DNA from 3 places in the Variovorax sp. CCNWLW186 genome. Region 2 is predicted to be linked to each of the others. Evidence: riboswitches for the same ligand, from Rfam matches in the RefSeq annotation. Region 2 holds a riboswitch; each other region holds the start of a gene.
What was found. A riboswitch is a leader RNA that binds a small molecule or an ion and turns the genes downstream of it on or off. The one in region 2 is predicted to bind glycine.
Positions count from the first base shown of each region.

Region 1 (7,699 bases), on a different contig from region 2:
GCACGCGCTGGGCGACGTGCCGCTGGTCGGTTTCTTTGCGGCGGGGGAGATTGCCCGGCACCACTTGTATGGGTATACGGGGGTGTTGACGGTGTTTACCGGCAACGACTGACCGCCGCCACGGCCAGATCAGGCCGGCTGGAGCAGGCGCGCTGCTGGCGTAGGCATGCCGGCAAACGCAAAATCGACTTCGGGTGCAAGCCCGCTCACGATCCGCGCCACCGACTTGCCCGAGCCGCACGCATGCGTCCAGCCGAGCGTGCCGTGCCCGGTGTTCAGGTACAGGTTGGGCAGCTTCGTCTTGCCGATCAAAGGCACATTGCTCGGCGTCGCGGGGCGCAGGCCGGTCCAGAACTGCGCCTGCGTGGTGTCGCCGGCGCCGGGGAAGAGCTGTTCAACGCGCCGCACGATCGCTTCGCAGCGCACGCGGTTCAAGTCGCGGTCGTAGCCATTGAGCTCGGCCGTGCCGGCAATGCGCAGGCGGTCGCCGGAGGCCGACGTATAGCGCGAGAACACCAGCTTGAACTCGTCGTCGGTCAGCGAAACCTGGTGCGCCTTCGTCGCGTCTTTGACTGGCAGCGTGACCGAATAGCCTTTGGCCGGATAGATCGGCAGGCGAATGCCCAGCGGCGCGGCATACAGCGGACTCAATGAGCCCATCGCAAGCACGAAGGCGTCGCCGCGAATGCGTTGGAAGCGGCCTTCGCTGTCGGTAGCTTCCACGTGGTCGATGCTGCCGCCCGCTTCGCGCAGCGCAGTCACCGTGTGGCTCATGAGGAACTTCACGCCGGCTGCTGTCGCAAGGCGTGCCATTTCGCGTGCGAAGAGGTTGGCGTCGCCGGATTCGTCTTCTGCCGTGTAAGTGGCGCCGGCCAATTGCGGACGGATGTGGGCCAGGGCGGGCTCGATCTTCACTGCCTCATCCGCGGAGATGACTTGCCGTTCGCAGCCGAGTGCGCGCATCTGCTCGGCGGGCGCAAGAGCGCTGTCGAACTCTTTCTGCGTCGTATAGAAGTGCAGGATGCCTTGCGTGCGCTGGTCGTAGGCGATGCCGGTGTCGCGCCGCAATTGCTGCAGCACTTCGCGGCTGTAGGTGCCCAGGCGCACGATCTGCTCGATGTTGTGCTTCGTGCGGCCGGGGGTGCATTCGCGCAGGAACTGCAAGCCCCAGAGCCATTGGCGCATGTCCGCGCGAATGCGAAAGAGCAGCGGGGCGTCTTCCTTGCCCAACCACTGCAGCACCTTGAGCGGTGCGCTCGGATTGGCCCAGGGTTCGGCATGGCTGACGGAGATCTGCCCGCCGTTGGCAAAACTGGTCTCGGCGGCGGGGGTGGCCTGCCGGTCGATGACGGTTACTTCGTGGCCGAGTTGCTGGAGGTAGTAAGCCGAGGTCACGCCGAGCAAGCCGGCGCCAAGAACGATCACGCGCATTTCAAGTACCTTTGAGGTTGAAGCGCTTGAACCGCGGGCGAGGTTGCTATCGAATAAATAGCAAGCAACCGGACGACCGCCGTCCAAGTTGCCGCTCCCCCTGTCCTCGGTACCTGAGAGATTCACCCGTTGCGCCCGCAACGGGTTTGCTCCTTCGGTGCATCACGCAAGGTGATGGCTCTCCAGACGGCGTGTCAGTTGGTGCAGTACATGCCACGAAACTCTTTGAAAGAACTTCAACGGTTTCGTTCGGCCGACCTGAGCGTTTATGGGAGTTTGCGCCTTCGGTGGAGTAGTAAAAAGAACTACTCGCTCTCCTGCATTAACGCCATTGTAGGCTGGGACCGCGAAGAGCCGACCATGGATTTTTGACAATTCGACCAATGGGATAATTGTCATTGATTCGAAACTTCGGGGAGACTCATGATCCTGGTAACCGGCGGCGCGGGCTTCATTGGCGCCAACTTCGTACTCGACTGGCTGGCGCAGAGCGACGAGCCCATCGTGAATCTCGACAAGCTGACCTATGCGGGCAACCTTGAGACGCTCGCCTCGCTCAAGGGCAACCCGAACCACATCTTCGTGCAGGGCGACATCGGCGACAGCGCTTTGGTCGATCGCCTGTTGGCCGAGCACAAGCCACGCGCTATCGTGAATTTTGCCGCGGAATCGCACGTGGATCGCTCTATCCATGGCCCCGAAGACTTCGTGCAAACCAACGTGCTCGGCACCTTTCGCCTGCTCGAGTCGGTGCGCGGCTACTGGAGCGCACTGCCGGCTGAGCAAAAGTCTGCCTTCCGCTTCCTTCACGTGTCGACTGACGAGGTCTACGGCTCACTTTCCAAGACCGATCCCGCCTTTACCGAAGAGAACAAGTACGAGCCCAACAGCCCCTACTCAGCCAGCAAGGCCGCCAGCGACCATCTCGTGCGCGCCTGGCACCACACCTACGGCCTGCCGGTGGTCACCACCAACTGCTCCAACAACTACGGGCCGTTCCACTTCCCCGAGAAGCTCATCCCCCTGATGATCGTCAACGCCCTGGCTGGCAAGCCCTTGCCGGTGTACGGCGACGGCATGCAGGTGCGCGACTGGCTCTATGTGAAGGACCACTGCAGCGCCATTCGCCGCGTGCTCGAGGCCGGCAAGCTCGGCGAGACGTACAACGTCGGTGGCTGGAACGAGAAGCCCAACATCGAGATCGTGAACACCGTGTGCGCGCTGCTCGACGAACTGCGCCCGCGCGCCGATGGCAAACCGTACAAGGAACAGATCAGCTACGTTACCGATCGCCCCGGCCACGACCGGCGCTACGCGATCGATGCACGCAAGCTGGAGCGTGAGCTGGGCTGGAAGCCCGCCGAAACCTTCGACACCGGCATCCGCAAGACCGTCGAGTGGTACCTCGCGAACGCCGAATGGGTGCGCAACGTGCAAAGCGGCGCGTACCGCGCATGGGTCGAGAAGCAATACGACGCCGCACCCGCGGCCAAGGCCACCGCATGAAGCTGCTGCTGCTGGGCAAGGGCGGACAGGTCGGCTGGGAGTTGCAGCGCAGCCTCGCGCCGCTGGGCGAACTGGTGGCGCTCGATTTCGACAGCACCGACTTCAACGCCGACTTCAGCCGTCCCGACCAGTTGGCCGAGACTGTGCTCAAGGTGCGGCCTGACGTGATCGTCAATGCCGCGGCTCACACGGCCGTGGACAAAGCCGAGAGCGAGCCCGACTTCGCGCGCAAGCTCAACGCCACTTCGCCCGGCGTGGTGGCCGAAGCCGCCGGGCAGATCGGTGCACTCATGGTGCATTACTCCACCGACTACGTGTTCGATGGCAGCGGCAGCAAGCCTTGGCAAGAAGACGATGCCACCGGCCCACTCAGTGTGTATGGCCGCACCAAGCTCGAAGGCGAACAGTTGGTGGCCAAGCACTGCGCCAAGCACCTGATCTTTCGCACCAGCTGGGTGTTTGCCGCGCGCGGCGGCAACTTCGCCAAGACCATGTTGCGGCTTGCCAAGGAGCGCGACAAGCTGACCGTCATCGACGACCAATTTGGCGCCCCGACAGGTGCCGAACTGCTGGCCGATGTCACGGCGCATGCGATTCGTGCCACTTTGCAAGACCCTTCCAAAGCCGGCCTGTATCACGCGGTGGCCGGCGGCGAGACCACCTGGTGCGGCTATGCACGCTTTGTGCTTGGGCAGGCGCGCCAAGCCGGCGTAGAGCTCAAGGCCGGCCCCGAACAGGTCGAAGCCGTACCCACGAGTGCCTTCCCCACGCCCGCTACGCGGCCGGCCAATTCGCGCCTCGATACGCGCAAGCTGCAATCCACCTTTGGCCTGGTGCTGCCGCACTGGCAACAAGGCGTCGCCCGCATGCTGCGCGAGACCCTTTAAACGCGCGTTGCCTAGTAAGCAGAGAAAGCAAGAAAGAAATACAACGATGACCACGAAGACCACGCAACGCAAGGGCATCATCCTGGCCGGCGGCTCGGGCACCCGGCTGCATCCCGCCACGCTCGCGCTCAGCAAACAGCTGTTGCCGGTGTACGACAAGCCGATGATCTATTACCCGCTCAGCACGCTGATGCTCGGCGGCATGCGCGACATCCTGATCATCAGCACGCCGCAGGACACCCCGCGCTTCCAGCAGCTGCTGGGCGACGGCAGCCAATGGGGCATCAACTTGCAGTACGCGGTGCAGCCCAGTCCCGACGGGCTCGCGCAGGCCTTCATCATCGGCGACAAGTTCGTCGGCAATTCGCCGAGCGCGCTGGTGCTGGGCGACAACATCTTCTATGGCCACGACTTTGCGCACCTGCTGGCCGATGCCGATGCGAAATCGGCGGGCGCCACGGTGTTCGCCTATCACGTGCACGACCCAGAGCGCTACGGCGTTGTGGCCTTTGATGCACAAGGCAAGGCCAGCAGCATCGAAGAAAAACCGGCCAAGCCCAAGAGCAGCTACGCCGTGACGGGCCTTTATTTCTACGACAACCAGGTCGTCGACATCGCCAAGGCCGTGAAGCCCAGCGCGCGCGGCGAGCTGGAAATTACCGCGGTCAACCAGGCCTACCTGGACCTCGATCAACTCAACGTGCAGATCATGCAGCGCGGCTATGCGTGGCTGGATACCGGCACGCACGAGAGCTTGCTCGAAGCAGGGCAGTTCATCGCAACGCTCGAGCATCGGCAGGGGCTGAAAATCGCGTGCCCTGAAGAGATCGCCTGGCGCAATGGGTTCATCGACCGGGAGCAGTTGGTAAAGCTCGCCGCGCCATTGCAGAAAAATGGCTACGGCAAATATCTGAATCATCTGCTGGCCGAGGAGGTGCGCTCATGAAGGCGACGCCAACCGCGATCCCCGACGTGCTCGTCATCGAACCCAAGGTGTTCGGTGATGCGCGCGGATTCTTCTACGAGAGCTTCAACAGCAAGGCTTTCGACGAGGCGGTCGGACGGCATATAGAGTTCGTGCAGGACAACCATTCGCGCTCTGCCAAAGGCGTGCTGCGGGGGCTGCATTATCAGATCCAGCAGCCGCAAGGAAAGCTGGTGCGTGTGGTGCGAGGCGCCGTGTTTGACGTGGCCGTGGATATTCGCAAGTCATCGCCGACCTTCGGTAAATGGGTGGGCGAGGAGCTCAGCGAGGACAACCACAGGCAGTTGTGGGTGCCTCCCGGTTTTGCGCACGGCTTTCTTGTTCTCAGCGACAGCGCGGATTTCCTCTACAAGACGACCGACTACTACGCGCCGGCGCATGAGCGATGCATTACATGGAACGACAAGGACATTGCTATCGCTTGGCCCAATATCGCGATTGAGCCAATGCTCTCATCGAAGGATGCCGCGGGAACGGCACTGCATCAGGCCGAGATATTCGCTGCGTAATGCAGCGTACGACATTAGTAGGTGGCCGCTGGGACGGCCACACGTCGGATGCAACTGAACACGTGCGATATCCACGAAAACGAATGAGAGATTATGTCTGAGCTTGATTTCAGTGCTGCGCTGGGAAATATTGATATTGCACCCCAGCCGAGCGCTTGGTTGGGCCATATTCCCTTTGGAACATGGATCGTCGAAGTGGTTAGGCCGCGCGTGCTGGTGGAGCTTGGTACGCACTACGGGCACTCTTACTTTTCGTTCTGCCAAGCAGTGGAGCGCGCGCGACTGGACGCCAAGTGCTACGCGATTGACCTCTGGCAAGGCGATGAACACGCTGGCCTCTATGGTGAAGAAGTCTTTGCGCATGTTCAGTCGAGAAATGTCCAGTTCGACAGCTTTTCGCGCTTGTTGCGCATGACGTTCGATGAGGCCATTAGCTATTTCTCGGACGGAAGTATCGATCTATTGCATATCGATGGGCTTCACACATACGAGGCCGTAAAGCACGATTTCGAATCGTGGAAGCCTAAGCTTACGCAACAATCGATCGTGCTCTTTCATGACATCAACGTTCGCGAGCGAGGTTTCGGCGTGTGGCGTCTGTGGGAAGAGTTGTCGAGCGCTTATCCGACGGTCGAATTCATGCACTCGCACGGACTTGGCGTTTTGTTTTATGGTGCTGATCAAAGCCCAGCGGCATTGTCGCTGTTGCGGTCCTTTGGTACACAGAAAGGCCGTGCGTACATCACAAGATTATTCGGTGCATTGGGCCACATGATCGAAGTTGATCGAAAGATCGCCGACATGTCCGTCGTATTGAGCGAGCAGGCTGAAACTGCCACCGCCGGCGAGAAGCGCGTTGGCGAACTGTTAATGCAGAACGCTGAGATCGTGGCTCGACTCAAAGCGAAAGAAGCCGAACTCAATGCTAATGAGGATCGCATTTCGGATATGTATAGGCGTCTCAGCCACCTTGAGAGCCAACATGAGGTGCTACGAGCGGCGCGCGCGAAATCCGAAGAAGAGCGAGTGAGCAGTCAATCGCAACTTGCTCAAGCGTTGCAACGAGAGGCCATGCTGGACGCGGCGTTGCGAGAGGTTTTGGCATCGACGAGTTGGAAGGTATCCCGTCCGGTCCGCTGGGCAGGCGCCCGGCTCGCAAATTTGCGTACAGTTAAAAGACTCTTTTCGCCTGCGAGCAAGGCTGCAGGAGGGCGAATGCGTTTGATGCGGACCGCAGGCAAGATCGTAGCGCAAGAGGGAATTTCAGGATTGAAGCGGCGCATAGTCGCCTTTGACCAGTCCGGTTTCGCTGCACATCTACATGCGGAACCGGCGTTGGAACGGCGTCAGACGCAGTACACCTTAAACCAACATTGCGCCACAGTAGACGTAATCGTCTGCGTGCATAACGCGCTATCGGACGTCAAGAATTGTCTTAGTTCGGTAGTCGCTCATACGTTGCCACCATATCGCATTATTGTGGTTGACGATGGCAGCGCTGAAGATACTAAGAATTATCTTGCCGATTTCATCAGGGACCAAGATGGGATATTGATACGCCATGAGGTTGCCCAAGGATACACTCTCGCAGCCAATGCAGGTTTGCGGGCGTCAAGTGGAGAATTCGTAGTTCTGCTGAATAGTGACACTGTCGTTTCTGCCCAATGGCTTGACAGAATGGTTGAGTGCGCAAATTCCGATCCGCGAATTGGTGTGGTGGGGCCTCTAAGTAATACGGCATCCTGGCAGTCTGTCCCTCGGATTTTCGATAACGATGGCGATTGGTCATCCAATCCTTTGCCAACTGGGATGACGATAGCTGCGATGGCGCAACGTGTTGCTATGGCCTCGCGCCGGTCCTATCCGCGGGTGGGGTTTCTCAATGGATTCTGTCTTCTGATTCGTCGCGAGCATTTATCGGACGTTGGCCTTTTTGATGAGGAGAACTTCGGGAAGGGCTATGGCGAAGAAAATGATCTTTGCGTCAGAGCGTTCCTGAAGGGGTGGCAACTGGCCGTCGCCGACGACGTGTATGTGTTTCATGCGCAATCCAAGAGCTATTCCACCGAGCGCAGGATGAAACTTGTGCAGATAGCAGACGAGAATTTGCATCGGAAGCACACCAGCGCTCCGATCATGAGTCAGCTGGAAATCACGCGGTACAACCTTGGGCTGATGGCCGCGCGCAGCCGAATACAGGTAATGGATGAGCGGCTACGCATTCGAGAGCAGATCCGCCAGCAATTCGAAGGTAAGCGAGTGATGGTTGTATTGCCCGTTATGCATGCGGGCGGAGGTGCTAACGTCCTCTTGAGCGAGGCCTCGGTGCTGCAGGAGTGCGGGGTCGATATAGTAATAGCGAATATTGAGGCCGCACGCGC
Region 1 is NZ_JBBCBO010000029.1:11,701-19,399, forward strand. Features, by position in the region: gene V9K97_RS24690 (FIST signal transduction protein) at 1-112, shown strand, start outside; gene V9K97_RS24695 (D-amino acid dehydrogenase) at 130-1,431, opposite strand; glycine riboswitch at 1,522-1,627, opposite strand; glycine riboswitch at 1,662-1,761, opposite strand; gene rfbB (dTDP-glucose 4,6-dehydratase) at 1,855-2,937, shown strand; gene rfbD (dTDP-4-dehydrorhamnose reductase) at 2,934-3,824, shown strand; gene rfbA (glucose-1-phosphate thymidylyltransferase RfbA) at 3,871-4,770, shown strand; gene rfbC (dTDP-4-dehydrorhamnose 3,5-epimerase) at 4,767-5,318, shown strand; gene V9K97_RS24720 (class I SAM-dependent methyltransferase) at 5,412-7,699, shown strand, end outside.
Region 1: linked by a shared signal. The riboswitch ahead of V9K97_RS24695 (D-amino acid dehydrogenase) and the one ahead of gcvT (glycine cleavage system aminomethyltransferase GcvT) in region 2 are both predicted to bind glycine.

Region 2 (7,699 bases):
ATCAGCGTGCCCGGCACCGGAAAGCTCAAGGTCGGCGCATGAAAGCCGTAGTCGATCAGGCGCTTGGCCACGTCTTCGGCGGTGACGCCGCTGGTGTCCTTGAGCGGGCGCAGGTCCAGGATGCATTCGTGCGCAACGTGGCCGTTGGGGCTTGCGTACAGCGTGGGGTAGTGGTCCTTCAGCCGCGCGCTGATGTAGTTGGCGCTCAGGATGGCGGTTTCGGTTGCGGCCTGCAGCCCCTTGGCGCCCATCATGCGGCAGTACATCCAGCTGATCGGCAGCACGGCCGCATTGCCCAGCGGCGCCGCGGAAACCGCACCGACGCCGTTCGACGCGATGCCGGCCGTCGCATGGCCCGGCAGGTACGGCACCAGGTCTTCGACCACGCACACCGGGCCCACGCCCGGCCCGCCGCCGCCGTGCGGAATGCAGAAGGTCTTGTGCAGGTTCAGGTGGCTCACGTCGCCGCCGAATTCGCCCGGCGCGGCCACGCCGACCAGCGCATTCATGTTGGCGCCATCGACATACACGCGGCCGCCGTGTTCGTGCACCAGCTCGCAGAGCTCTTTCACGCGGGTTTCGAACACGCCGTGCGTGCTGGGGTAGGTGATCATTACCGCGGCCAGCTTGTCGCTGTGCTTTTCGCAGGCGCGCTTCAGGTCGTCCATGTCGACGTTGCCCTGCGCGTCGCAGGCGGTCACCACCACCTGCAGGCCGACCATTTGCGCGCTTGCGGGGTTGGTGCCGTGCGCCGACGAGGGAATCAGGCAGATGTTGCGATGGCCCTGGCCCTTGGCCTCATGGAAGGACTTGATCGCCAGCAGGCCCGCGTACTCGCCCTGCGAGCCGGCATTGGGCTGCAGGCTGATGCCCGCGTAGCCGGTGGCTTCGCAAAGCCACGCGCGCAGCTGCGCGTCGAGCTGCGCATAGCCTTGCTGCTGCTCGGCGGGCGCGAAGGGGTGGATGTTCGCGAACTCGGGCCAGGTGATGGGGATCATCTCGCTGGTCGCGTTGAGCTTCATCGTGCAACTGCCCAGCGGAATCATGCTGCGGTCGAGCGCCAGGTCCTTGTCCGAGAGGCTGCGGATGTAGCGCAGCATCGCCGTCTCGCTCTTGTGCGTGTTGAACACCGGGTGCGTCAGAAAGGCGCTGGTGCGGCGCAGGTCTTCGGGCAGGCGCGGCGCGGTGTTGGCCAGGTCGTCGAAACGCGGCATCGGCGTGCCCGCGGGCACGAACAGGGCCCAGAGCGTTTCGATGTCGGCGCGCGTCGTGGTTTCGTCGAGCGAAATGCCCAGGTGCTGCTGCAGCCGCTGGCGCAAGTTGACGCCGGCCGCGGTGGCGCGCTCGATGATCTTCGGCGTGTCTTCGCCTGTGCGGATGGTCAGCGAATCAAAGGCGGTGCCGTTGACCGGCTCGCGGCCCATTTGCGCCAGGCCCTGCGCAAGGATGGCGGTGAGCGCCGCCACGCGCTGCGCGATGCGGGTAAGTCCGTCGGGCCCGTGGTACACGGCGTACATGCTGGCCACAACGGCCGGCAGCACCTGCGCGGTGCAGATGTTCGAAGTGGCCTTCTCACGGCGAATGTGCTGCTCGCGCGTTTGCAGCGCGAGGCGGTAGGCGGGTTGGCCGTGCGTGTCGACGCTCACGCCGACGAGACGGCCCGGCAGCGAGCGCTTGAATTCGTCGCGGCAGGCCAGGTAGGCGGCGTGCGGGCCGCCGTTGCACAGCGGCATGCCGAAGCGCTGCGTGGTGCCGCAGACGATGTCCGCGTCCCATTCGCCCGGCGGCGCGAGCAGGGTGAGCGCGAGCAGGTCGGCCGCCACGCAGAAGGCGGCGTCGCACTGGTGCGCATGGCCCGCGAGCGGGCGCAGGTCATGCACGTGGCCGGTGGTGGCGGGGTACTGCGCGAGCACGCCGAAGAATTCGCAGCTCGCCATCAAGTGCGGCAGCGTCTCCGACACGGTGCTCACTTTCACCTCGATGCCCAGCGGCGCGGCGCGCGTCTTGATGACCTCGATGGTCTGCGGGTGGCAGTCGCCCGACACCAGGAACACGTTGCTCTTGCTCTTCACGCTGCGCTTGGCGAGCGTCATCGCCTCGGCGGCGGCCGTGGCTTCGTCGAGCATCGAGGCGTTGGCAATGGCCATGCCCGTCAGGTCGCACACCATGGTCTGGAAGTTGAGCAGCGCTTCCATGCGGCCCTGCGAAATCTCGGCCTGGTAGGGCGTGTAGGCGGTGTACCAGGCGGGGTTCTCGAGCACGTTGCGCAAGATCACGCCCGGCGTGTGCGTGCCGTAGTAGCCCTGGCCGATGAAGCTCTTGAACACCTTGTTCTTCGCCGCAATGGCCTTCAGTTCGGCCAGCGCGTCCGCCTCGGTCACCGGCGCGGGCAGCCGCATCGGCCTGGCGCGTCGAATGGCCGCGGGCACGATGCCGTCGATGAGCTCCGCCCGCGTTTCCGAGCCGATCACCGGCAGCATGCGCGCCTCGTCTTCCGCATCGATGCCGATGTGGCGGGCGAGAAATTCTTCGGCGTTCTCTAGTTGTTGCAGGGAAGGCTGGGCGGGAATCGGCATGGCGGTAAAGGCTCGGGGAATGAGGAAGGGCGGCTGAAGAACCCGGCGGATCAGGATTCGGCGGCGAACTTGTCGTAGCTGGCGGCGTCGAGCAGCGCGTCGAGTTGCGACGGCTCGCTGAGCTTGACCTTGAAGAACCAGCCGGCGGCCAGCGGGTCGGTGTTGGCGAGCGAGGGATCGGCGCGCAGGGCTTCGTTCACTTCGGTGATCTCGCCCGACACGGGCATGAACACATCGGCCGCGGCCTTGACCGATTCGACGACACCGGCCACTTCACCTTGCGCAAAGGTCTTGCCCACTTCAGGCAGATCGACAAAGACCACGTCGCCCAGCGCATCCTGCGCGTGCACGGTAATGCCGACAGTGGCTGCGTCGCCTTCGGCCGAGACCCATTCGTGGTCCTTGGTGTACTTGATGCTCATGGTGAAAAACTCCTCGTGGAAAAAATGATCTGATTCAGGCAGCGCAGAGCCTAGCCGCGGTAGTAGCGCGTCGGCACGAAAGGCAGGGTCGAGACTTCCATCGGCACCGGCTTGCCGCGCACGATCGCCTGCACGCGCGTGCCAGGCTCTGAAAACGCGGTGGCCACGTAGCCCATGGCAACCGGGCGATCGGCCGTCGGGCCGAGCAGGCCGCTGGTCACAATGCCGATGTCCCGGCCTTCGAAAGATTGCAGGAGCGTGCCGTCGCGTACCGGAACGCGTTCCAGCGCCACAAGGCCGACGCGCTTGCGCTTCAGGGTGTCGTGGTCGGTGCGGCCCGCGGCGCCGGCCGTAGCGGCGGCCAGTTGCGCCAGCACCTTGGCCGCACCCGGAAAGCCGCCTTCGCGCGCGCCGCCCGTGCGGCGCACCTTCTGGATCGCCCAGTTGAGCGAGGCCTCGACTGGCGTGGTGGTGGTGTCGATGTCGTTGCCGTACAGGCAGAGCCCGGCTTCGAGCCGTAGCGAATTGCGCGCGCCCAGGCCGATGGGCTTGACCTCGGGCTGCGCCAGCAGCAAGCGGGCGAGGGCGTCGGCATCCTTGCCGGCCACCGAAATCTCGAAGCCGTCTTCGCCCGTGTAGCCGCTGCGCGTGGCAAAGGCCGGAATGCCGCCGATCTGCACCGCGCCGCCGGTCATGAACACAAAGCGCTCGATGCCGGGCGACAAGCGGGCCAGCACCGTGGCGGCCTGCGGGCCCTGCAGCGCGAGCAGCGCATGGTCGGGCATGGGCTGCACGTCGCAGCGGGCGCCGATCTTCTGCTGGATATGGGCGAGGTCGGCCACCTTGCAGGCGCCGTTCACGATCACGAAGATCGAGCCGTGCCCTTCGTTGAAGAACATCAGGTCGTCGAGGATGCCGCCTTCGTCGTTCAGCAGCAGCCCGTAGCGCTGCTTGCCGGGCGCCAGGTCGATCACGTCGACCGGCATGAGGGTCTCGAATGCGGCGGCGGCATCGGGCCCCACCAGGCGCAGCTGGCCCATGTGGGAAATGTCGAACAGGCCGGCCGCGTCGCGCGTGTGCTTGTGCTCGGCCATGAGGCCGGCCGGGTATTGCACGGGCATGGAATAGCCGGCAAACGGCACCATGCGGGCACCCAGTTCCACATGCAGGTCGTGCAGGGGCGTCTTGAGCAATGGGGCGTCGGATGATGATGAAGCGGAAGCGGCCACGGGGCACTCCAAAGGGGCAGTCGAATTCCATGGCGCAAGCCATGGGCCACCCCTGCTGTCCGCTTTACCTGAGAGATTCGCCCCACGATCGGGGTTTGCTCCTTCGGTGGGCCGCCGCATCGTCAAGATGCAACGGCCTCTCTCCAGCAAGGAAACGCCGGCATGCGCCAGCGCCTTGTCAGTCCTTTTGCCTGAGCGTTCGGGAAACCCCTGCGCCTTCGGCGGCCTCGCGTGGCGAAGCTCTCTCCTGACCCTTTGAAGTGTAGTGGATCGCGGAAGGCCTCAGTGCACGGTTTCCGAAGCGGGCGGCAGCAACCTTTCGATACGCTCGCGCAGCGATTCGGCCCGCTCGGCGCCTGCGGCTTTCTCGACTTCATTGAGCATCAGCGCGGCAATCGTCAGCATGGCGTCGCGGTCGCGGGCTTCGCGTAGCGCATCGCGCATCTGCAGCGCAAACTTGGGATCGCGCCGCACGAACATGCGCTCGCAGATGTCGAACAGGAACATGCGCGTGGTGGCCAGGGAACGTTTGCCGTCGAAGTTGTCGGTCGAGGTCTCTACACGGATGGGCTCCGCCGCAGGAGCCGGAATCGGCGTGTGTGCCGGGCCCGCCGAAACGGGTAGGGCGGCTTTGGGCTCGGCGACCTGCGCGTCGTGCAGGTACCCACGGTTCATGAGCGCCCGCAGCGTCTGTTCGGCTTCGTCGCGGCTTGCGAACAGTGGGCTGAAGTCGGTCAGCGAACGCCGGCCGTCGGCCATCAGCAGCAACGCGCGCTCGCGCTGGCTGAGCGTGCGCTGCCCGCCTTGCAGTTCGTCGCGTGCCTTGTCGGTCTTGGTGGGAAACATGGCGCCACAGCTTTCGGAATCGAAGGCTGCAGCATCGTTGGGGCTGGTGACATCTTTGTGAAACGTTTTCCTTACAGGGGCATTTGCCGCATAAAAAAGGGCAGCCCGCGAAGGCTGCCCTTTTTAAATCTGGTTTTCCCGTCGCCTGCTACTTGGCGTACACCAGGTCGCGCAGCGCGAGCGATATCCACGGCACGTAGGTAATCACCATCAGGCAGGCCAGGATCACCAGCACGAAGGGAATGAGGTACTTCACGATCCGGTCGAGCGAGATGCGGGCCACCGTGCACGCCGCGAACAGGTTCACGCCGAAGGGCGGGGTGATCATGCCGAGCGCGAGGTTCACCACCATGATGAGCCCGAAGTGCACCGGGTCGACGCCGAAATGCACCGCCACAGGCGCCAGGATGGGCGCGAGCACGATGATGGCCGCGCTGGTCTCGATGAACATGCCGATGACGAAGAGCGCAGCGTTCACGCCCAAAAGGAACATGGTCGGCGACTTCAGCACCTCCTGCAGCCAATGGCCAATGGCGTCGGGCACGCCCGCGCGCGTGATCAGGAAGGCGAACAGGCCCGCGTTGGCGATGATGAACATGATCACCGCCGACGACAGCACCGACTTGCGCAGGATGAGGTACAGGTCCTTGAGCTTGATCTCCCGGTAGATCACCATGCCGACCACCAGCGCATAGAACACCGCCACCGCCGAAGCCTCGGTGGGGGTAAAGATGCCGCCGTAGATGCCGCCCAGGATGATCACCGGCATCAGCAGTGCCCAGCCGGCCTGCCAGGTCGCCTTGCCGAAGGACATGCGGCCGTCGCCGTCGTTCTTGCCCCAGCCCTTCCACTTGCAATACACCCAGACGAACAGCATCAGCGCCAGGCTGATGAGAATGCCGGGGCCGAAGCCCGCAATGAACAGCTCGCCGATGGACACTTCGGCGCTCACGCCGTACAGAATCATCGGAATGGAAGGCGGAATGATCACGCCCAGCTCGGCGCTGGTGGCCTGAAGCGCCGCCGCGTACGCGGTGGGGTAGCCGTGCTTGATGAGCGCCGGAATCAGGATGGCGCCGATGGCAAAGGTGGTGGCCACCGAAGAGCCCGACACCGCCGCAAAGATCATGCAGGTGAGCACGCAGGTCATGGGCAAGCCGCCCTGCACGCCGCCTACGATGCTCTTGGCAAATTCGACCAGCCGGCGCGAGATGCCGCCGGTTTCCATCAGGTTGCCGGCCAGGATGAAGAACGGAATGGCCGCCAGCGGAAACTTGTTGATCGAATTGAACATCTCCTTCACGGAGATGAGCATGTTCACGTTGGCCACCTGGATACCCAGGATCGATGCGAGCCCGATGGACACCGCCACTGAAACCGACAGTGCAAAACACAGCACCATCGTTGCAACCATCACGGGGGTCATTGCGCGGTCTCCAGTTCGAGCCGCTTGGGATCGAGAAAATTACCAACGATGCCGAACAGGCAAAAAACGGAACCGACCGGCAGCGCCAGGTACGACCACATCATCGACACGCTTTCGAGCCCGGCCATCGATTGCACGCGCCCGCGCATGGCGTAATCCCAGCCCCACCACAGAATGACCAGCATCAGCGCCAGTGCCGCGATGCTGACCGCGGCGTCTAGCACGCGCTTGACGCGCGGCGGGCTCCAGCGGTAGAGCACGTCCACGCTCACCATCGCGCCTTGCCGGAATGCCATCGGAATGCCGAGGAACACCATCCAGATCAGGCTCATGCGGATCAGGATCTCGCTCCATTCGGCCGGTTGCTCGAGCACGAAGCGCGTGACGATCTGGAACACGCCCAACCCCGAGGCGATGACCAGCATCACGCAGGCGGCAATCATCGAGAAGCCGGTGGTCCAGCGCTCGATGCCGAGAAATTTTTCTTTCATCTGCAGTCGTGATGTTGAAAACAAAAAAGCCCGCCAGATGGAACTGAGCGGGCGCCCGATGCTATCTAAAAGATAGCATCATGAAAATCACTTGAAGTCGCGGATCTTGTCGAGGTTGGCCTTGCCGAAGTCCTTTTCGAACTGGGCATTCACCGGCGCCAGCGCGGCGACGAACTTGGTCTTGTCGACGTTGTCGATCACGGTCATGCCCTTGGCGCGCAGGTCGGCCACGCCCTTGGCATCGTCTTCGTCCACGCGCGCGCGGTTGGCCTTGGTGCCTTCCTTGGCGGCCTCGAGGAAGGCCTGCTTGTCGGCCGCGCTCAGCTTGTCGAACGCTGCCTTGTTCATCACGAAGATGCAAGGCGAGTAGACGTGCCCGGTAAGCGACAGGTGCTTTTGCACCTGGTCGAACTTGGCCGCGATGATGACCGACAGCGGGTTTTCCTGGCCGTCGACCGTACCCTGCTGCAAGGCGGTGAACACTTCGGGGAAAGCCATGGGCGTGGTGACGATGCCGAAGGTCTTGTAGGCCGCAATGTGCACCGGGTTTTCCATGGTGCGCATCTTCAGGCCCTTGAGGTCTTCCGGCGCCTTCACGTCGCGCTTGCTGTTGGTCATGTGGCGGAAGCCGTTCTCGGCCCATGCCAGCGCCTTGAAGCCCTTGGCGTCGAACTTGGTCAGCAGGTCCTGGCCGATGGGGCTGTCGAGC
Region 2 is NZ_JBBCBO010000006.1:13,821-21,519, forward strand. Features, by position in the region: gene gcvP (aminomethyl-transferring glycine dehydrogenase) at 1-2,576, opposite strand, end outside; gene gcvH (glycine cleavage system protein GcvH) at 2,627-2,998, opposite strand; gene gcvT (glycine cleavage system aminomethyltransferase GcvT) at 3,049-4,227, opposite strand; glycine riboswitch at 4,273-4,384, opposite strand; glycine riboswitch at 4,397-4,487, opposite strand; gene V9K97_RS09305 (hypothetical protein) at 4,510-5,073, opposite strand; gene V9K97_RS09310 (TRAP transporter large permease) at 5,222-6,499, opposite strand; gene V9K97_RS09315 (TRAP transporter small permease) at 6,496-6,990, opposite strand; gene V9K97_RS09320 (TRAP transporter substrate-binding protein) at 7,078-7,699, opposite strand, start outside.

Region 3 (7,699 bases), on a different contig from region 2:
GCCGCTCCCTCGGCGCAGGTGCTCGATGCGGTCAAGAAGCCGCAGTCGGTCGATCCGGACTGGCGCGCCCGCCTGTGCGCATTGCTGCCGCAGCCTTGCGACCCGCATGCGCTGGGCTTGTACCGGCTGCGCGGCGCCGCGGCAAACAGCTTTGCAGTGCTCTCGGCCGAGCCGCTGGCTATGGCGCGCATCAGGCGCGACAAGGACGCGAAGACCTGGCAGCTCGAGCGCCTGCACGACTTCAGCGCCTATGTGGCCGGCATGAAGAAAGACGCCGCAGCCGGCATGTCCGACACGCGCCTTTCGCTTGCACCGGCACTCTATCCGCTGGCCGAAGGGCAATGGGCCATGGCCGTGCTGCAGACCGTGTCCGAGATGTATTCGGGCGGCGGCGCCTCGTTCAGCAAGGCCGACTTCGTGCCGCTGGACGACACCCGGGCCGTGCACGAGGGGATTCCTTTTTCTTGCTCGAAGATGATCCGCGCCTGCTTCAGCGAAAAGGAATACAAGAGTTCGAAGCATTGCCACGACGAGAGCAACGGCAGCCTTCGCATTGCCTACGAAGAACCCAACAAGCCGGGCGGACCCTACAGCTGGCAATACACGTGGCTGCAGAGCGAGTGGCCCGCCAACACACCCGCCAGCGGCACCACCACCACGCGTCTTCACTTCACCGCCAAGACCACCGAAAGGGTGAGCTTCTGCGGCGGACCGCAGTAGCTTCGGTGCGCGTTTCCATCCGCGTGCGCCCCTGTGCGCACGCGCCCGAGTGGCACGCATTCTGCTTAGAAGAAAACATCCAGGAGAAATGCCGGCTCGGTGCTTCGAGTTAGTGCATTACCGAAGGCGACAGCCCGTAACGCTCAGGTCCCCAGACTGGATGAATGACTAACGCTGGAGAGCGCTGCCCGGCGTCCTGAACAAAAGGACTCCGAGGGCGGCCGCCGAAGGGGCAAGCCATGCGCGATGAGCGTGCATGGTGAATCTCTCAGGCCAAAGGACAGCAGGGGCATCTCGCGCAGTGCGCGGGGTGGCCTTGCGCGCTTCCGGAGCCTTCTTCTTCATGACCTTTGCCAGAGCGCACCGCGCATCGTTCCCTTCTTCATCGGGTGTGCCGAGGCCTGCGCACGCACGCAGGCGCCTGCCCGAATCGCCCCCCCGTTTTTCGCTGACTTTCCTCACGATTTTTTCAACTGGAGAACCGAAGATGCTGTCGAAACGAAACCTGAAAGCCGTTGTCGTGGGCGCCATGCTCGCTATTGGCGTTGCAAGCGCGTTCGCACAAGAGGCGGGCAAGGTGCTGCGGGTGGTGCCCCAGTCCGATCTGAAGATTCTCGATCCGATCTGGACCACCGCGTTCATTACGCGCAACCATGGCTATGCCGTGTACGACACGCTGTTCGGTGTGGACGAGCAGGGCAAGGTCAAGCCGCAGATGGTCGACAAGTACACCACCAGCGCCGACGGCAAGACCTGGACGTTCACGCTGCGCAAGGGCCTGGAATTTCATGACGGCAAGCCGGTGACCTCGGAAGACGTGCTGGCGTCGCTCAAGCGATGGGGCCAGCGCGACGGGCTGGGGCAGAAGATGTATGCGGCGCTCGACAAGGCCGAGGCCGTCGACGCCAACTCATTCAAGCTGGTTTTCAAGGACACCTTCGGCATGGTGCTGGACGCGCTGAGCAAGCCCTCGTCGAACCCGCCTTTCATCATGCCGGCGCGCGTGGCCGCCACGCCGCCCGACAAGCAGATCGACGACGCCACGGGATCGGGCCCCTACATCTTCAAGAAGGACGAGTACCGCCCGGGCGAGAAGATCGTGTACCTGAAGAACGCCAAATACGTGCCCCGCGCCGAAGCGCCCTCGGGCACGGCGGGCGGCAAGAACGTGTATGTGGACCGCATGGAATGGGTCATCCTGAAAGATGCGCAAACGCAGGCCAACGCGCTTGCCAACGGCGAGGTCGACATGATCGAGTGGCTGCCGCCCGAGCAGTACACGGCGCTGAAGGGCAACACGTCCATCACGGTCGACAACCCGATTCCGAAGGGCTCGTTCGCGCTGCACCTGAACCACGTCATTCCGCCCTTCGACAACCCGAAGATCGCGCAGGCCGCCATCATGGCCATCAACCAGGAGGCGCTCATGCGCGCCCAGATGGTGCATAAGGAGCTCTACAACAGCTGCGCATCGGTGTACCCGTGCGGCACGATCTTCTCCAGCGACAAGACCGGCTACTTCACCGGCAAGCCGCAGTTCGAGAAAGCCAAGGCCCTGCTGAAGGATGCCGGCTACGACGGCAAGCCCGTGGTGCTGATGTACCCGGCCGACTTTGCACTGCTCAACAAGTTTCCGCCCGTGATGGCGCAGCTGCTGAAGCAGGCCGGCTTCAATGTCGACATGCAGTCGATGGACTGGCCCACGCTGGTGACGCGCCGCGCCAAGAAAGACCCGGTCGACAAGGGCGGCTGGAATCTCTTCATCACCGGCTGGGGCATTGCCGACAACATGAACCCGATGTTCTATGCGCCGCTCACGGGCAACGGCGAGAAGGGCTGGTTCGGCTGGGCCACCGACGAGAAGCTGGAGCAGCTGAAATCCGACTTCCTCGCGACGGCCGACGAACCCCGGCGCAAGGAGCTGGCCACGGCCATCCAGCAGCGCGTGTACGACACCGGCATCTACGCGCCCATCGGCGAATACAAGCCGCTCACCGCCTACCGCAAGGCTGCGGTGAGCGGCGTGGTGCGCTCGCCCGTTGCCGTGTTCTGGAACATCAAGAAGAACTGACGGGCGCTCTTTTCTGGAAACCCCATGCTGATCTTCCTTGCGCGCCGAATCCTGTCGACCGTGCCGGTGCTCGTCATCGTTGCGCTGATCGTGTTTCTCATGCTCCGGCTGGCGCCCGGCGATCCGGCGGCCGCCATCGTGGGCGACAGCGGCACCAGCGAGAACATCGCCAAGGTGCGCGAGCAACTGGGGTTGAACGAATCGCTCCCCGTGCAGTTTCTGCACTGGAGCGGCCGCTTGCTGCAAGGCAACCTGGGCGAGTCCTACTTCATGAAGAAGACGGTGGTGGAGCTCATCGGCCAGCGCATCGAGCCGACGGTGTCGCTCGCGGCGGTGACGCTGGTGGTCACCATCCTCATCGCGGTGCCGCTCGGGGTTGTTGCGGCCTGGCGGCACGGCGGCTGGCTCGACCGCATGCTGATGGGCTTTTCGGTCATGGGCTTTTCCATACCGGCGTTCGTGATCGGCTATGTGCTCATCTGGATCTTTGCGCTGCACCTGCAGTGGCTGCCGGTGCAGGGCTACCAGCGGCTGAGCCAGGGGCCGCTGCCCTGGATCAAGCACCTCATCCTGCCGTCGATCACGCTGTCGATCATCTATGTAGCGCTGATTGCGCGCGTCACGCGTGCGGCCGTGGCCGAGGCCATGACCGAGGACTACATCCGCACCGCGCGCGCCAAAGGCATCTCGGAAAAGCGGGTGCTCATGCGGCATGCGCTTGCCAACGCGGCAATCCCCATCGTCACGGTGATCGGCATCGGCATTGCACTTCTGATCGGCGGCGTGGTGGTTACCGAAACCGTGTTCGCCATTCCGGGCCTCGGCCAGCTCACGGTGGATGCGGTGCTGTCGCGCGACTTTCCGCTGATACAGGGCATCACGCTGTTCTTTTCAGTCGTCTATGTGCTGGTCAACCTGCTGATCGACCTGAGCTACCTGGTGTTCGATCCGCGCATTCGCTATTGAGGCGCAAGAAGAAGCAAACACATGACCGATTCACTTGCCACTCCCATGCCTGCAGGCGAAGCCATCGTCGAACCATTGCCGCCGCCCAGGCGCCGGTCGCTGCTCAAGCGCATCCTGGCCGACTGGTCGGTGCGCGCCGGCGGCGGCGTGCTGATGCTGCTGGTGCTCATCTCGCTTGCCGCGCCATGGCTCGGCACCATCGACCCGACCGCCATCGACCCCGGCAGCGGCAACCTCTTGCCCGGCACGCGCGGCGAGTTCAACAGCCTGGCGGGCGACATTTTCGAGCACCTGTTCGTCATGGGCACCGACAGCCTGGGCCGCGACATCTGGAGCCGCACGCTCTACGGTGCGCGCGTGTCGCTCACCGTGGGCGTGTCAGTGGCCGTGCTGGCGGTGGTGTTCGGCATGCTCGTCGGCTTGCTGGGCGGCTACTTCCGGCGGCTCGACAGCGCGATCATGCGGCTGATGGACGGCGTCATGGCCATCCCCGGCATTCTGTTTGCGATCAGCCTGGTGGCGCTGTTCGGCGGCAAGCTGCTGACAGTGGTGGTGGCCATTGCGGTGCCCGAGATTCCGCGCGTGGCACGCCTCGTGCGCTCGGTGGTGCTCACGGTGCGCGAAGAGCCGTATGTGGAAGCGGCCATTGCGCTGGACACGCCGACGTGGAAGATTCTTGTGCGCCACATCCTGCCGAATGCCATTGCGCCGCTCATCATTCAGGCGACCTATGTGTGCGCCTCGGCGATTCTTGTCGAAGCCATCCTGTCGTTCCTCGGCGTCGGGCTGCCGGCCGACATGGCGACCTGGGGCAACATCATGGCTGAGGGCAGGGCGCAGTTCAACCAGTTCCCGCACAACGTGCTGTTCCCCGGTATCTTCCTGGCGCTCACGGTGCTGGCGGTCAACATCCTCGGTGACGGGCTGCGCGACACGCTCGACCCCAAGTTCAACAAGCGCGGGGGCTGAACATGACGCAAGCACCTGTTCTTTCCGTTCGCGACTTGGCCATTTCGCTTCCGCGCGGCGGCGATCGGCCGCATGCGGTCGACAAGATTTCCTTTGACGTGCCGCCCGGCAAGATCGTGTGCCTGCTCGGCGAGTCGGGCTCGGGCAAGTCGGTCATCGCCAATGCGGTGATGGGGCTGCTGCCTTCGGCCCTGGTGCCGGTGCGCGGCGCCATCGAACTGCAGGGCGAGAACCTGCTGGCCGCAACGCCCGCGCGCCTGCGCCAGCTGCGCGGACCGTCGATGGCCATGGTGTTCCAGGAACCCATGACCGCGCTCAACCCGGTAATGACCTGCGGTGCGCAGATCGACGAAATGCTGGCGCAGCACGTGCAGATGGGCTCGGCCGAGCGGCGGCAAAAAATCATGGCCATCATGGCGCGCGTTCGGTTGCCGGAGCCCGAGCGCATCTACGCTTCGTATCCGCACCAGCTTTCGGGCGGGCAGCGCCAGCGCATCGTGATTGCGATGGCGCTCATCCTGAAGCCCGTGCTGCTCATCTGCGACGAGCCGACCACCGCGCTCGACGTGACCACGCAAGCCGAGATCTTGCGGCTCATTCTCGAACTGCAAACCGAGAACGGAACGGCCGTGCTCTTCATCACGCACGATTTCGGCGTAGTTGCGGAAATTGCCGACGAGGTGGTGGTGCTGGAGCTGGGCGCCATGATCGAGAAGGGCGACAAGATGGCGGTGCTCACGGCCCCGCGCGAGCCCTACACGCGGATGCTGCTCGATGCCGTGCCCGAGCTCTCGCCGCCGCGCCGGCCGCCGGTGGTGGACAACTATCCCCTGCTCAACGCGGTGAACATCTGCAAGACCTACATCACGGGCAGCTGGCCCGGCAAGCGCCGCACGGTGAATGCGGCGCGCAACGTGTCGCTCGAAGTGCGGCCCGGCGAAACCGTGGGCATCGTGGGTGAATCGGGCTCGGGCAAGTCGACGGTGGCGCGTTGCATCGCGCGGTTGATCGACCCGAGCTCGGGCGACATCTTTGCAGACGGCCGCTCGGTGGCGCATGTCAAAGGGCGCGCGCTGTCGCCGTTCCGGCGCACGGTGCAGGTGATTTTCCAGGACCCGTACCGTTCGCTGAATCCGCGGCAGACCGTGGGTGCCTCGATCGTCGAAGGCCCGGTCAACTTTGGAACGCCCTACGAGCAGGCGTGGGCGCGCGCCGAAGAGCTGATGCGCCTTGTGCGCCTTTCACCCGATGCGCTGCGCCGCTACCCCAGCGAGTTTTCGGGCGGCCAGCGGCAGCGCATCTCGATTGCGCGCGCGCTGGCCTGCGATCCCAAGGTGCTGATTGCCGACGAGGCCGTGTCGGCGCTCGACGTCTCGGTGCAGGCGCAGATCCTTCGGTTGCTCGACGAGATCCAGCAGCGGCTGAAGATCGGCATTCTCTTCATTACCCACGACCTGCGCGTGGCCAGCCAGATCTGCGACAGCGTGCTTGTCATGAGCCAGGGCGAGATCGTGGAGCGCGGTTCGGTGCGCGACGTGTTCTTCGCGCCCAGCCACGACTACACGCGCAAACTGCTGGCAGCGGCGCCGGGCCGCGACTTTGCCTTTGCACGCAGCTGAAATTCTTCGTTCCCACGTTCAAGAAAAAAGGGATTCCATGAAAGTCTTCATCGCCGGTTTCCAGCACGAGACCAACACTTTCGCGCCCAGCAAGGCGGACTGGGCCGCATTCAACGCCGGCTCGAGCTTTCCTCCGTACCGGCGCGGCACAGAGATCATTGCCGCCTACGCGGGCAAGAACATTCCCATCGGCGGCTTCATCGATGCGGCGCGCGAGAACGGCTGGTCGCTCGTGCCGTCGGCATGGGCAGGTGCCACGCCGTCGGCCCACGTAACCGAAGACGCGTTCGAGCGCATTGCGGGGGCCATCACCGAAGACCTGGCCGCCGCGCTCGCGCAGGGCGGCATCGACGCGGTGTATCTCGACCTGCATGGCGCGGCCGTCACCGAGCATCTTGAAGACCCCGAAGGCGAACTGATTGCGCGCATCCGCAAGCTCGTCGGGCCCGACGTTCCCATCGTTGCGAGCCTTGATCTGCACGGCAACATCACGGCGCAAATGCTGGCCGAGGCCGATGCGCTGGCCACCTACCGCACCTATCCGCACGTCGACATGGCAGACACCGGGAAGCTGGCCGCCCGGCTGCTCGCGCGCCGCATTGCACGCGGCACGCGAGAGCCGCTGCATGCGCGGCGGCTTTCCTTTTTGCTGCCGCTCAATGTGCAATCGACCATGATCGAGCCGGCCGCCTCGGTGTACCGGCTGCTCAAGGAGCTGGACGAAAAGCACGATGCGGTGCTGAGCTTTGCCACCGGCTTTCCGGCTGCCGACATTGCCGAATGCGGCCCGGTGGTGTGGGGTTATGGCGACGACGCGGGTGCCGCCGTTGCCACGCTGTTCGAGCGCATCGACCAGCCACGCTCTCAATGGCGGCTCGAAGTGCTGGAGCCGCGCGCCGCGGTAGCCCGTGCGCTTTCGCTGGCCGAAGGCGCCGGCAAGCCGGTGGTCATTGCCGACACGCAGGACAACCCCGGCGCAGGCGCGGACAGCAACACTTCGGGCATGCTGCACGCGCTGCTGGCCGAAGGCGCGGGCAAGCGCTACCCGGGCAAGATCGCGCTCGGCCTGATGTTCGATCCCGCCGCCGCGGCGGCCGCCCACGAGGCGGGCGTGGGCGCGCAGATCCGCATCGGCGTGGGCACCTCGGTGCCGACCTGGGGCGGCAGGTTCAGCGACAAGCCGGTGGAAGGGCTGTTCACCGTGCGGGCGCTGAGCGACGGCGTCGTGACCTTCAAGGGCCCGATGTTCCGGGGCGGCGCGGTGCAGTTGGGCCCGAGCGCCTGCCTCGAGATCGATGGCGTGCTGATTGCCGTGGGCAGCGGCAAGAGCCAGATGCTCGACCGCGAGCTGTTC
Region 3 is NZ_JBBCBO010000004.1:110,166-117,864, forward strand. Features, by position in the region: gene V9K97_RS06545 (hypothetical protein) at 1-720, shown strand, start outside; glycine riboswitch at 885-1,014, shown strand; gene V9K97_RS06550 (ABC transporter substrate-binding protein) at 1,208-2,791, shown strand; gene V9K97_RS06555 (ABC transporter permease) at 2,816-3,757, shown strand; gene V9K97_RS06560 (ABC transporter permease) at 3,779-4,726, shown strand; gene V9K97_RS06565 (ABC transporter ATP-binding protein) at 4,729-6,345, shown strand; gene V9K97_RS06570 (M81 family metallopeptidase) at 6,383-7,699, shown strand, end outside.
Region 3: linked by a shared signal. The riboswitch ahead of V9K97_RS06550 (ABC transporter substrate-binding protein) and the one ahead of gcvT (glycine cleavage system aminomethyltransferase GcvT) in region 2 are both predicted to bind glycine.